3 regions of the Streptomyces sp. MCA2 genome follow, and region 2 is predicted to be linked to each of the others. Evidence: riboswitches for the same ligand, from Rfam matches in the RefSeq annotation. Region 2 holds a riboswitch; each other region holds the start of a gene.

Region 1 (4,487 bases), on a different contig from region 2:
GTCGTTGTTCGCCGGCAGCCGCTTACGGGTGACGCCGCTGGCGACCATGTTGGCGTCGCAGAGGATCGGCGCACCGGCGTGCAGCGCCTTGCGGGCGGCTGCCACCACGTCGGGGGTGAAGGCCAGATCGCGTACCAGGTCGACCATGCCGCAGGCGTGGATCATCCGGACCGCTACCTGGCTGACGTCGGCGGGCAGCCCGGCGAGATCCGCCTCGGCGCGGATGGTGGCGAAGGACTGGCGGTAGATCGCCGCACCGTCCTTCTCGTAGTCGAACGCGGTCACTCTGGCCTCGGGGGTGTCGGGTGCGGGAGGGCTCGGTGGTTCACATGAATCGGGTGGATCGGCTGGATCGGGTAATTCAGGTGGTTCGCATGGCTCGGGTGGTTCGCATAGCTCGGGTGGCTCGGGTGGCTCGGGTGGCTCGGGTGGTTCATGGGCCAGGGCATGGGGCTTTGGGGTTGCTGTGGTTCATGGGGCCGGGGCCGGGGCCGGAGCCGTGGGCGGGGGTGCCGCGGTGCGTGCGGCGGTCGGTGCGGTGTCCGGTGCGGTGTCCGGTCCCACCAGTGCTACCCGGTAGCCCTCCGCCGTGGCCAGTACGTCGATCCAGGTGCCGTGCGGGTGACCGCAGCGGCGTGCGCAGCCGGACCAGTACACGGGGAGGCCCTCGGGGGCGGGGCCGGTGGGCAGTCCGTCCGGGACGGCCGCGCCGGCGGCGAGCGCGGCCGTCGCGTCGGCGCGTACGTCGGTGAGGGACTTGGCGCAGCCGGGGCGGCCCGTACAGGCGCCGAGCCGGTGCCAGGGAGAGGCCGGGTCGGTGATCAGTCCGGCGGTGGTCAGCTCCGCCAGCCGGCGGGGTGCCGCGGCGGCCGGCAGTCCGGGCAGGACGACGCCGCGCCACGGGGTGAGGCGCAGCGCCCCCGAGCCGTCGCCGGCGGCGATCGCGGTCAGCAGCCGCCATTGGGTCACCGACAGCCGGCCCAGCGGCGCCAGGACCGAGAGCGCGCGGTCGTCGTCGGGGCCCTCGACGATGCCGGGGGCGGCGGAGTCCGCGTACGGCGGGGAGGTGCGGGTGCCGGGTGCGGGAGCCTCGGGCACAAAAGCGGCCCGGATGCCCGCCGACCGCAGTGCCGCCGCCACGTCCCGGGCCGTCAGGCCGTGTCCGTCGGGGAGTTCGCGGACCCGCCAGGCGCCGCTGCCGCTCGCCGCGGCGGCGGTCAGGAAGGCCTCGGCGGCGGCGAGCGCGGCACGCGGAGCGTCCGGTCCTGCGATCCGCAGCGCCGCCGGATCGTCGCCGACCCGCAGCAGGGCGCCGCCCGCCGGGCCGGACCGGTCCCCGGCCGCTCCCGGTTCTGCGTCTGCTTCTGCTTCTGCGAGCAAGCTCACATCTCCGCCGAGCGCCGCCACATCGCCCCGCCCGTCGTCCAGCACGAACAGGAAACGGCCCGAGAGGGCGGTCGCGGACTCGCTCGCACAGAGCAGCGCGTCCAGCTCACGGGCCCACCGTCGCACGTCAGAAGGGGTGTGGCGGTCCAGTCCGGCCAGCGGGGAAGCGAGGATGTTGCGGATGCGTTCATGGCGTTCGGAGGGCAGCAGGCCGGCGTCGCGCAGCAGCGCGGCGAGCCGGCCGCCGCAGCCCTCCGCGAGGCCGCGGAGCTCGACGTTGCCGCGGGAGGTGAGGGAGAGATGGCCGTCGCCGAGCAGGTCCGCGGCATCGGCCAGGGCAGCAGCCTGACGAACCGTCAGATCTCCGGCGGGCAGCCGGATTCGGGCGAGATGGCCGTCGGCGGCCCGGTGCAGCCGCAGCGCTCCCGGGCAGGCGTCACCGCGGTCGCGCAGCGGCGGTGCGGCGGCCTGGGGCCGTGTCGAGGGGGAGGGCGGCATGGCCGCGAGCATACCCACGGGGGCGGGCGCCGATCCGGGCCGGATCCGGCCAGGCGCCCGGCCCGCGGCGTGCGCGCCCCCGCACCGGTCCGGCCTGCCCGGAGGCCCGCTTACCTCGGCCGTCCACAGCCCTTACTATGCAGGTCGGTGGGTCGGCTGGCCCACCGACGCCAGCGACGGCGCAGGGTCCTACGGCCCTAGGGAGGAAGCCCGGTGAGAATCCGGCGCGGTCCCGCCACTGTGAACCCGGAAACCGCCGGGCGAGCCAGGAACTCCCGCCGTCCTTACGACCACCCGGGGCGCGGACACCCCGAGGAAGGCCTGCGCTCGCATGCTTCTGCTGCTGTCGACCTCCGACACCGACCTGCTCAGCGCCCGCGCGGCCACGGGTCCCGTGCCGTACCGGCTCGCCAACCCCGCCCGGCTCGATGTCGCCGAACTGCCCGCGCTGCTGGAGGGCTGTGACCTCGTCGTCGTACGCCTCCTCGGCGGCATCCGTGCCTGGGAGGAGGGCCTGGAGGTGCTGCTCGCCGAGGACCAGCACCGGCCGGTCGTCGTGCTCACCGGTGAACAGGCCCCCGACGCCCAGCTCATGGAGCAGTCGACGGTCCCGGTCGGCATCGCGGCCGAGGCGCACGCCTACCTCGCGCACGGCGGGCCCGCCAACCTCGACCAGCTCGCCCGCTTCCTCTCCGACACGGTGCTGCTGACCGGCCACGGCTTCGACCCGCCGGCCCCGGCGCCGTCCTGGGGCCCGCTGGAGTGGGAAGCCCGCAACGAGACCGGCCCGCTGGTCGCCGTGCTCTACTACCGCGCCCACCACATGAGCGGCAACACCGGCTTCGTACGGACCCTGTGCGAGCAGATCGAGGCGGCGGGCGGCCGCGCCCGGCCCCTGTTCGTCGCCTCCCTCCGCGCCCCCGAGCCGGAGCTGATCGAGGAGCTGCGGGCCGCCGACGCCCTGGTCACCACGGTTCTCGCCGCGGGCGGCACCAAGCCCGCCGAGGCCTCCGCCGGCGGCGACGACGAGTCCTGGGACGCGGGCGCGCTGGCCGCCCTCGACGTACCGATCCTCCAGGCCCTGTGCCTGACCGGGCCGCGCAGCGCCTGGGAGGAGAACGACGAGGGGCTGTCGCCGCTGGACGCCGCCTCGCAGATCGCGGTCCCCGAGTTCGACGGCCGGCTGATCACCGTCCCGTTCTCCTTCAAGGAGGTCGACGAGGACGGTCTGCCGATGTACGTCGCCGACCCCGAGCGCGCCGCCCGGGTCGCCGGCATCGCCGTCCGGCACGCCCGGCTGCGGCACATCCCGGCCGCCGAGAAGCGCCTCGCGCTGGTGCTGTCCGCGTACCCGACCAAGCACTCCCGGATCGGCAACGCGGTCGGCCTGGACACCCCGGCCAGTGCCGTCGCCCTGCTGCGCCGCCTTCAGGCCGACGGCTACGACTTCGGCACCGAAGAGGTTCCCGGCCTGGTGTCCGGCGACGGTGACGAGCTGATCTACGCCCTCATCGAGGCCGGCGGCCACGACCAGGAGTGGCTCACCGAGGAGCAGCTCGCCCGTAACCCCGTCCGTATCCCGGCCGCCGACTACAAGCGCTGGTACGCCACGCTCCCGCAGGAGCTCCGGGACTCCGTCGAGGAGCACTGGGGGCCGCCGCCCGGCGAGATGTTCGTCGACCGCAGCAGCAACCCCGACGGCGACATCGTGCTGGCCGCCCTGCGCCGCGGCAATCTCCTCATCCTCATCCAGCCGCCGCGCGGCTTCGGCGAGAACCCGATCGCGATCTACCACGACCCCGATCTGCCGCCCTCGCACCACTACTTGGCGGCGTACCGCTGGATCGCGGCCTCCGCGGACGACGGCGGTTTTGGCGCGGACGCCATGGTCCACCTGGGCAAGCACGGCAACCTGGAGTGGCTGCCCGGCAAGAACGCGGGCCTGTCCGCGGCCTGCGGCCCGGACGCCGCCCTCGGTGACCTCCCGCTCGTCTACCCCTTCCTGGTCAACGACCCCGGCGAGGGCACCCAGGCCAAGCGCCGGGTGCACGCCACCCTCGTCGACCACCTCGTGCCGCCGATGGCCCGCGCCGAGTCCTACGGCGACATCGCGCGCCTGGAGCAGCTGCTCGACGAGTATGCGGCGATCTCCGCCATGGACCCGGCCAAGCTGCCCGCGATCCGCGCCCAGATCTGGACGCTGATCCAGGCCGCCAAGCTCGACCACGACCTGGGCCTGGAGGCCCGCCCGGACGACGACGGCTTCGACGACTTCCTGCTGCACGTCGACGGCTGGCTGTGCGAGGTCAAGGACGCCCAGATCCGCGACGGTCTGCATGTCCTGGGCGGCGCCCCGGCCGGTGAGGCCCGCGTCAACCTCGTCCTGTCCATCCTCCGCGCCCGCCAGATCTGGGGCGGTACGTCCGCCCTGCCCGGTCTGCGCGAGGCACTCGGTCTCGACGAGTCCGCCGCGACCCGTACGACGGCCGACGAGGCCGAGGCCACCGCCCGCGGCCTGGTCCAGGCGATGGAGGACGCGGACTGGGACCCGGCGGCGGTGTCCGCTGTCGCCGAGGGGCACTCGTCCGCGGTCGCCGACATCC
Region 2 (4,487 bases):
TGGCGGCCACTCGGGACCGCGCCGACCTCGTCATCACCTTCGCACCCGAAGAGGCCCCACCTCCGCCGACCGCATAACCCCGCTCCCCCGCCGCTGTCTTCCGGCGAGCAGCCCGGCCACCGACAGCGCGCCCCACCCCGCGGACACCGCGGCCGCCTTCAGCTTGCGGTCGCGGCCCGGCAGCGTCGCGCCGAGGAGTACGGCGTCCCCGAAGTCCGCCGCCATCCGCACATACGCGGCGGTGCGCAGCGCCTGGCCCTCCGGCGCCAGCGCCATCGCCAGCCCGCTCACCGCATCCCGCCAGGCCAGCGGGCGCAGCGAGGTCCGGGTCGCCGGCTCGGTCCGCCCCTCGGCGTCGACCAGCCCCGAGGGCCGCGCCAGCAGATCGGGCGCCACCGCCACCGCCACTCCGTACACGGCCGTGGCCACCCCGACCGCACGCAACAGACCGACCTTCATGGGCCGTCCACCTTTCTCGTCCACCGTCCGAGCGGGCTCCGTCATGCCCACCGCCTCATCAACTCCTTTCCGCGGCAACCCTCTTCCCAAACGACATCGCCGATGTCATCATGACATCATGAGTGTCATTGAGGGGGATGTGCAAGGGAGCGTCGACGAGGTTGCCGAAGAGGATGTCGAAGGGGACGCCGTGAGTGTCGTCGCGAGCCATACCGAGCGTGCCGGCGGCGGGGATCCGACGCCCGCCGAAGACCTGCTGTACGGCGTCATCCGACGCCTGTGGCCACTGCACCGCACGGTCGTCCGCGCGGTGGAGCACGAGCTGGCGGGCACGGGCATGACGGCCGGCGAACACGCCCTGCTGGACGCGCTGCGCAGCGAAGGCCCGCAGACCGTGCCGCAGTTGGCGCGCGCCATGGGGCTCGACCGGCAGCCGGTGCAGCGCTGGGTGAACCACGCCGCGGAGCTGGGTCTGGTCGTGACGGCCCCGAACCCCGCACACCGCCGCTCCTCCCTGATCCGGCTCACCGCCGAAGGCACGGCGGCGATAGGCGGCATCCAGGCGTTCGAGGCGTCGGAGCTGCGCCGGCGGCTGGCCGATCTGCCCGCCGGGGACGTCCGTACCGCACTGCATGTACTGGACCGGCTCGGCGAGGAATTCCGGCATCTGGCGAACGGCCCGCGCAGTGCGCCGGAGGAAAGCGACAGTCAGGGCAGTTGCGGCAGTGACGGCAATAGCGATGACAATGGCATCACGCCCGCTTCACCGCATCAGGTACACAAAGGACGGCCCGCAAGATGACCCGAGGAATCACCGCCTGGTCCGAGATCGACAACGGCATCGTGCCGGTCGACGACGGCGAGCTGTTCTACGAGACGGCCGGCTCGGGCCCCGCGGTGGTGCTGCTCCACGGCGGCATGCTCGACCAGCACATGTGGGACGAGCAGTTCGCCTGGCTGGTGAACTCCGGCCTGCGCGCGATCCGTTACGACTTCCGCGGCCATGGACTGTCCTCCACCGTGGCCGGCGACTACGCCAACCACGACGACCTGTGCGCCCTGCTCGACGCGCTCGATGTCCCCGACGCCGTCCTCGTCGGCCTCTCCCATGGTGCGCGGGTCGCGCTCGACACCGCCATAGCCCACCCGGACCGGGTGACGGCCCTCGCGCTCGCCTCCCCCGGGATCAGCGGCCGCGCCTTCACCGACCCCTTCCTCCTGGAGCACATCAAGGCGCAGGTGGCGGCGATCGGCGCCCCCGACGGCGCGGAACGCTATGTCGAGCACTTCCTGCGGATGTGGGTGGACGGACCGCATCGCGAACCGTCCGCGGTGCACCCGGGATTCCGTGAGCGGATGCGCGCCTCGGCGGAGGCCAATGTGGAGGTGCATGCCGACGGGGCGGGCGCCGGTATGCCCCTTGAGGTCGGCGCCGCCGACCGCCTCGGCGAGATCCGGGTGCCGACGGTCGTGTTCGACGGTGACCTCGACAGCAGCGACATCTCCGCCAACGCCCATGCGATAGCGCTGACCGTCCCCGGCGCCCGAAGAGTCCGGATACCGGGCGCGGCCCACATGGTCAATCTGGAGAACACCGCGCTCTTCGACCACGAACTCCATGCCTTCCTCTCGGCCCTGGAGTACTGACGCCCCGCGACCACCGATCGCCCACCGCCCAGGGCCCGGCCCCGCGAACCTCGCACCTCCCGGGCGGCAGTTAGAGTGACCGGGCCGTGGTGTACGGGAAGACCGGTGACGGACCGTGTGGTCCCAGTCCGGAGCGGCCCTCGCCACTGTGATCGGGGAGTCTTCGCCCCTTCCACCGGCGCACGACGCGCCGGTGGCGCCACTGACCGCAGCCCGCGGCCGGGAAGGCGGGGGCGGACGCGTACACCCTCCCCCAAGCTCTCAAGGAGCAGGGTGGTACCCCCAAGCCAGGAGACCGGCCACGGCATCTCACGAACTGATCCACGAGGTGCTGGAGCGTGACCGCCGGATGGCCCTGTCCACCGATACCCGCAACACCCCTGCTTCCGCCGCTTTCCGCTGGCGCCGGCAGGACACCGTCCGCACCGCGGGCCTGATGGCCGTCATAGCCGGTCTGCACGTCGTCGCCTTCGGCGTGCTCTTCCTGCTCGTGGTCCCCCATCACTACGCCGTGGGCAGCCAGGTCTTCGGTGTCGGGCTCGGCATCACCGCCTACACCCTCGGCATGCGGCACGCCTTCGACGCCGACCACATCGCCGCGATCGACAACACCACCCGCAAGCTGATGGCCGACGGAAAGCGGCCGGTGTCGGTCGGCTTCTGGTTCGCCCTCGGGCACTCCAGTGTCGTCGTCGCGATGGCGGCCCTGGTGGCGGGCGGCGCCCAGCTCGCGGGCACGCTGCTCAACGACGAATCCCGTACGCACCAGATCCTGGGCACGATCGGCACGACGATCTCGGGTACGTTCCTCTACCTCATCGCCGCCCTGAACCTCATCGCGCTGGCCGGGATCTGGCGGGTCTTCCGCGGTATGCGCAACGGCCACTACGACGAGGCCGAGCTGGAACAGCGCCTCGACGCACGCGGCTTCATGAACCGCTTCCTGGGCCGGTTCACCCGCTCGATCACCCGTCCCGGCCAGATGTTCCCGCTCGGCTTCCTCTTCGGGCTCGGCTTCGACACCGCGACCGAGGTGACCCTGATGGTGATGGCGGGCAGCGGCGCCGCGGCCGGCCTGCCCTGGTACGCGGTGCTGTGTCTGCCGCTGCTCTTCGCCGCCGGGATGAGCCTGTTCGACACCCTCGACGGGACCTTCATGAACTTCGCCTACCAGTGGGCGTTCTCCAACCCGGTGCGCAAGGTCTACTACAACCTCACCATCACCGGCCTGTCGATCGCCGTCGCCTTCTTCATCGGCACGATCGAGCTGGTGACCGTGCTGCACGACAAGCTCGCCCTCAACGACCCGCTCACCGGCTGGATTTCCGGCCTCGACCTCGACAATGTCGGCTTCCTCATCGTCGGCCTCTTCGTGGTGGTGTGGGCCGCGGCGCTGGCGTACTGGCGACTGGCCGGCGTCGAGAAGCGCTGGGCGGCGCGAACGAAGCCGACGCCGCAGGCGGAGCCGACGGAACAGGCAGAGCAGGCGGAGCAGGCAGAGCAGGTGGAGCAGGCCGCGCCGGGCGCCTGAGGCACCTCAGCCCCAGCAGCCCCGTACGCAGCCGCCGCCCGTATCACCGCCCGTGCCCGTACCGCCGCCCGGGCGCGGCTGCCCGGTCAGGTGGCCGAACCGGCCGCCGCGCCCGTCATCAGATCCGGCCCCCAGCGCTCCAGCGCCGCCGCCAGGTCGAGGGGCAGCAGCCGGTCCGGCTGGTCCGGGCCCGGCCAGTCCTCCCGCGGGACCCGCCACATCACCTCGAACTCGATGCCGTCCGGGTCCTTGGCGTACAGCGACTTGGCGACGAGGTGATCACTCGACCCCACCAGCGCGCCCCGCTCGACGAGCCGTGCATGTGCCGCGACGAGTTCGCCGAGCGTGCCGGTCTCCCAGGCCAGGTGGTAGAGCCCGACCCGACCGGCCTCGGGCCCCGGTGCGTCCGGTCCCACCGCGAACAGCGCCAGGTCATGGTCGTTGAGCGAGCCGGGCGCGCGGAGGAACGCGGCCCGTCCCGGAATCTCGGTCCCCACCTCGAGCCCGAGGGTGTCGGTGTAGAAAGCGACCGACCGCGCCACATCGCGGACGTAGAGCACCGCGTGGTTAAGACGTCGTACGGACATGAAGCCTGCTCTCCGTTTCTGCCGCAGCGGTACGACCAGGGGCCGCTGCGCCCTCCCCACACTGCTCTACCCCGCCCGTCCCGTCCCTGCCCGGAATCCCCGGGCCGGTATCCGGAGGGTCTCCGGCCCGAGGGCCGAGGGCCGAGGTCCGGGGTCGGGTCACTTCCGGACCAGAAGCACCACGCCTGCCAGCACCCCGCCCAGCACCAGCGCGGCCACGCCGTAGCCCGCCCGATGGGCGCGCAGGCCCGGCAGGACGCGGT
Region 3 (4,487 bases), on a different contig from region 2:
CGGTGGTGCCGCTGCTCTCGGTGGCGTTCTGCGGCTATCTGCTCGCCGGACTGCCGCTGCCCACCTACCTCATGTTCGCCGGCTGGCTCGCCCTGGCGCTGGCCGTGTACCTCGGCTACAGCCGGCACCGTTCGCGGCTCCCATGAGCCGCGGGCCGCGGCGACCAGGTTCTCCAGTGCGGCGCGCACCTCGGGCCAGCCGCGGGTCTTCAGGCCGCAGTCGGGGTTCACCCACAGCCGTTCGGCAGGGATGGCACCGAGTCCCTTGCGCAGCAGTGCCGTTGCCTCGTCCACGTCCGGTACGCGCGGCGAGTGGATGTCATAGACACCGGGCCCCACCTCGCGCGGATAGCCGGCCGTGGCGAGCTCCCCGGCGACCTGCATATGGGAGCGGGCCGCCTCCAGGCTGATGACATCGGCGTCGAGAGCGTCGATGGCCTGAAGGATGTCGCCGAACTCCGCGTAGCACATGTGGGTGTGGATCTGGGTGTCCGGGCGGACCCCGCTGGTGGTGAGGCGGAACGCCTCGGTGGCCCAGGCCAGGTACTCCGCATGGCCGGCGGTGCGCAGCGGCAGCGTCTCGCGCAGCGCGGGCTCATCGACCTGGATCACCGAACTCCCGGCTGTTTCCAGGTCGTTCACCTCGTCCCGCAGGGCGAGCGCCACCTGCCGGGCGGTCTCGCCGAGCGGCTGGTCGTCGCGGACGAAGGACCAGGCGAGCATGGTGACCGGACCGGTGAGCATGCCCTTGACGGGCCGGTCGGTGAGCGACTGGGCGTACGTCGTCCAGCGGACCGTCATCGGCTCGGGGCGGGAGATGTCCCCGGCCAGGATCGGCGGGCGGACGTAGCGGGTGCCGTAGGACTGCACCCAGCCGTGCTGGGTGGCCAGGTAGCCGGTGAGCTGCTCGGCGAAGTACTGGACCATGTCGTTGCGCTCGGGCTCGCCGTGCACCAGGACGTCGATGCCGGCCTTTTCCTGGAAGCCGAGGACGTCGCGGATCTCGGTCTTGATGCGCTCCTCGTACCCCGCGGTGTCGATCCGCCCGGCCCGCAGATCGGCGCGGGCGGTGCGCAGTTCGGCGGTCTGCGGGAACGAGCCGATGGTGGTGGTCGGCAGCAGCGGCAGCCCCAGGTGCGCGCGCTGGGCGGCGGCGCGCTCGGCGTACGGCTGCGAACGGCGGCCGTCGGCGTCGGTGACGGCCGCGGCACGGGCGCGCACCGCCGGGTCATGGGTGAGCGCCGAACCCGCCCGGGAGGACAAGTCCGCGCGGTTGGCGGCGAGTTCGGCCGCGATGGAGCCGGTGCCCTGGGCCAGGCCACGCGCCAGCGTCACGACCTCCGCGGTCTTCTGCCGGGCGAAGGCCAGCCAGCGGGCGATCTGCGGGTCGATGTCCCGCTCGGCGGCGGCGTCCAGCGGCACATGCAGCAGCGAGCACGAGGACGAGACATCGACCCGGTCGGCCAGGCCGAGGAGGGTCCCCAGCGTGGCCAGCGACTTCTCGAAGTCGTTGATCCACACATTGCGGCCGTTGACGACACCGGCCACCAGCCGCTTGCCGGGCAGCCCGCCGACCGCCGCCAGATCACCGAGGTTGCCGGCCGCGGCACCGGTGAAGTCCAGCGCCAGTCCGTCGACGGGCGCCTTGGCCAGCACGGGCAGCGCCTCGCCCAGCCGGTCGAAGTACGAGGCGACCAGCAGCCGCGGGCGGTCGCCGAGCGTGCCGAGATCGCGGTAGGCGCGGGCCGCGGCGTCCAGCACGGCGGGGGAGCGGTCCTGCACCAGCGCCGGTTCGTCCAGCTGCACCCAGTCGGCGCCGGCCGCCCGCAGATCGGCGAGCACCTCGGCGTAGACGGGCAGCAGCCGGTCGAGCAGCGTCAACGGGTCAAAACCGGCCGCGACACCGGGCGCGGGCTTGGCCAGCAGAAGATAGGTCACCGGCCCGACGAGGACCGGGCGGGCGCTGAGGCCGAGACCGAGTGCCTCCGTCAGCTCGGCGACCTGCTTGGCGGAGTCCGCGGCGAAGACCGTGTCCGGACCCAACTCCGGTACCAGGTAGTGGTAGTTGGTGTCGAACCACTTGGTCATCTCCAGCGGCGCCACGTCCTGCGTGCCGCGGGCCATCGCGAAGTAGCCGTCCAGAGGGTCGGCGGCCACCGCGGCGCGGTGCCGGGCGGGGATCGCGCCGAGCATCACGCTGGTGTCCAGGACGTGGTCGTAGTACGAGAAGTCGCCGGTCGGCACCTCGTGGACACCGGCCTCGGCGAGCTGCTGCCAATTGCCGCGGCGCAGCTCGGCGGCGGTGCCGCGGAGGGCGTCGGCGCCGACGCGGCCCTTCCAGTAGTCCTCGATGGCCTTCTTCAGTTCACGGTGCTGCCCCTGACGGGGATAGCCGTGCACGGTGGCGTGTGCTGCCGCGGCTGCGGACGTGCTGGTCACGGAACTCTCCTTCGCGAGTGTGTCTCCATGGACCCCGGGGACGGGTCGAGGACGCGAAGGGACGGCAAACCGGACGGACCCCGGCGCATTGCCGCCGTGTGATGCCCGTCTGATGTCCGCCGACCCGCCCTCGAGGTCACCGAGATCTCCCCGCGCACCGGTCGCGCGGGGGCACTGGCAGGTCTTCGGACTCGCGGGCACGTCCGCCGAAGGCGGACATCTACTGGCCGTCGCTTCCCAGACCCGGCCGGGCCCAGTGCGTATGACGGCGGTCGTTCCCACTCACCGCTGCGGGGCAGTCCCGGATTTCCACCGGGTTCCCTCTTGCGACGCGCCTGCCTGGCGGGCAGGGCGAACCAGTTGCTGCGGCCACCCTAGGGCATGCCGTCAACGCCCCTCCCGGCCCGTGCCCCGGCCGCGGCCGGAACCGGACGCCGCCGCCGGGCCGCGTCTTGCGCTGGAGCGCGCTCCAGCTCCTAGCGTGAGCGCACCACAGGAGAGCTGCCCCGATCGAAGGGAACCACGTGCGCTACACACTGTTCGGCAGGACCGGTCTGCGGGTGAGCGAGCTGAGCCTGGGCACCATGACCATCGGCGAGGACTGGGGCTGGGGCGCGGACAAGGACACCAGCGGCCGGATCCTGGACGCGTATGCGGACGCGGGCGGCAACTTCATCGACACCGCCAACAACTACACCGAAGGCGCCTCGGAGCGGATCCTGGGGGAGCTGCTCGAAGGCCGCCGGGACAGCTTCGTCCTGGGGACCAAGTACACCTGCGCGACCCGCAAGGGCGAGGTGAACGCGGCGGGCAGCCACCGCAAGAACCTCGTCCGGTCGGTGGAGACGAGCCTGGACCGGCTGCGCACCGACCACCTCGATGTGCTGTGGGTGCACGCACGGGACAACTTCACGCCCGTGGAGGAGGTGATGCGGGCGCTGGACGACGTGGTCCGGTCCGGGAAGGTGCTCTACGTCGGCGTCTCGGACTGGCCGGCCTGGGAGATCGCGCAGGCCAACACCCTCGCCGAGCTGCGCGGCTGGACCGCGTTCGCGGGCTCGCAGCTGCGCTACAACCTGCTGGAGCGGACCCCGGAGCGCGAACTGCTGCCCCAGGCCCGCGCCTTCGACCTGGCCGTGCTGGCCTGGGCGCCGCTCGCGGCGGGCCGGCTCACCGGCAAGTACCGCCGTGGTGAGACGGGCCGGCTGGATGTCGTCGGCGAGGACGGCCGGCTCGACGACCACGCCGAGGAGACCGTCACCGCGGTGCTGGAGATCGCCGAGCAGGGCGGCTGGAGCCCGGCGCAGGTGGCGCTGGCGTGGCTGCGCAGCCGGCCCGGCAACATCATCCCGATCGTCGCCGCCACCAAGGAGAGCCAGCTCCTCGACAACCTGGCCGCCGTCGATGTCACGCTGGACGCCGACGCGCTGGCGCGGCTCGACCGGTGCAGCGCGGTGCCGCTGGGCTTCCCGCACGACTTCCTGCGGGAGCCGGGCATCACCGAGAACGTCTACGGCGACCGCTGGTCCGAGATCGATGACCGGCGCTCCACGTACCGCCGTACGACGAGCGAGATCTGCTGACCCGTACGTATCGCCGCGTACGGTGCCACGTCGCCGCCCCGGCGGCCGGCTGCCCGGTACGCCGAACGCCGCCGCCCGGATGGCCGGGCGGCGGCGTCTGCGGTCTAGTGAGGTGGGTGTGGCCCGCGCGGGCCGGACCGGCCGGACCGAAGGAGACGGACGCCCGATGAGGAAGATCGCCAGGACGGCTGTCGCCGCGGCCACCGCCGCCTTGTCCGCCGCGGACCCCGCGGCGTCCACCCGTACATGAAGGCCTCGCCCACCGTCCGCCGGCCCGGCTGCCGTCGCTCACCGTGAGGCCGGGAGAAGCCGTGGCACTGGACAACTCCGTACCGGAGCGCGGGCGGCCCCGCCGGGTCGCCCGCGGTGTCGCGCGGCTGCTGGCGGCGGCCGGGCTGGCCGTGGACGCCTACGTCCACGCCCGGCTCGCCGGCCGGTACGACGAGGTCACGGCAACCCTCGGCCA

What was found. A riboswitch is a leader RNA that binds a small molecule or an ion and turns the genes downstream of it on or off. The one in region 2 is predicted to bind cobalamin.
Region 1: linked by a shared signal. The riboswitch ahead of cobN (cobaltochelatase subunit CobN) and the one ahead of M8I34_RS18270 (HoxN/HupN/NixA family nickel/cobalt transporter) in region 2 are both predicted to bind cobalamin.
Region 3: linked by a shared signal. The riboswitch ahead of metE (5-methyltetrahydropteroyltriglutamate--homocysteine S-methyltransferase) and the one ahead of M8I34_RS18270 (HoxN/HupN/NixA family nickel/cobalt transporter) in region 2 are both predicted to bind cobalamin.

The regions. Positions count from the first base shown of each region.
Region 1 is NZ_JAMJFM010000001.1:331,816-336,302, forward strand. Features, by position in the region: gene M8I34_RS01530 (precorrin-8X methylmutase) at 1-285, opposite strand, end outside; gene cobG (precorrin-3B synthase) at 472-1,884, opposite strand; cobalamin riboswitch at 2,051-2,178, shown strand; gene cobN (cobaltochelatase subunit CobN) at 2,216-4,487, shown strand, end outside.
Region 2 is NZ_JAMJFM010000019.1:125,415-129,901, reverse strand. Features, by position in the region: gene M8I34_RS18290 (nucleoside/nucleotide kinase family protein) at 1-77, shown strand, start outside; gene M8I34_RS18285 (hypothetical protein) at 34-459, opposite strand; gene M8I34_RS18280 (MarR family winged helix-turn-helix transcriptional regulator) at 578-1,261, shown strand; gene M8I34_RS18275 (alpha/beta fold hydrolase) at 1,258-2,106, shown strand; cobalamin riboswitch at 2,177-2,425, shown strand; gene M8I34_RS18270 (HoxN/HupN/NixA family nickel/cobalt transporter) at 2,456-3,637, shown strand; gene M8I34_RS18265 (VOC family protein) at 3,724-4,224, opposite strand; gene M8I34_RS18260 (DoxX family protein) at 4,384-4,487, opposite strand, start outside.
Region 3 is NZ_JAMJFM010000020.1:105,383-109,869, reverse strand. Features, by position in the region: gene M8I34_RS18845 (APC family permease) at 1-146, shown strand, start outside; partial or broken gene metE (5-methyltetrahydropteroyltriglutamate--homocysteine S-methyltransferase) at 150-2,438, opposite strand; cobalamin riboswitch at 2,612-2,799, opposite strand; gene M8I34_RS18835 (aldo/keto reductase) at 2,963-4,021, shown strand; gene M8I34_RS18830 (hypothetical protein) at 4,333-4,487, shown strand, end outside.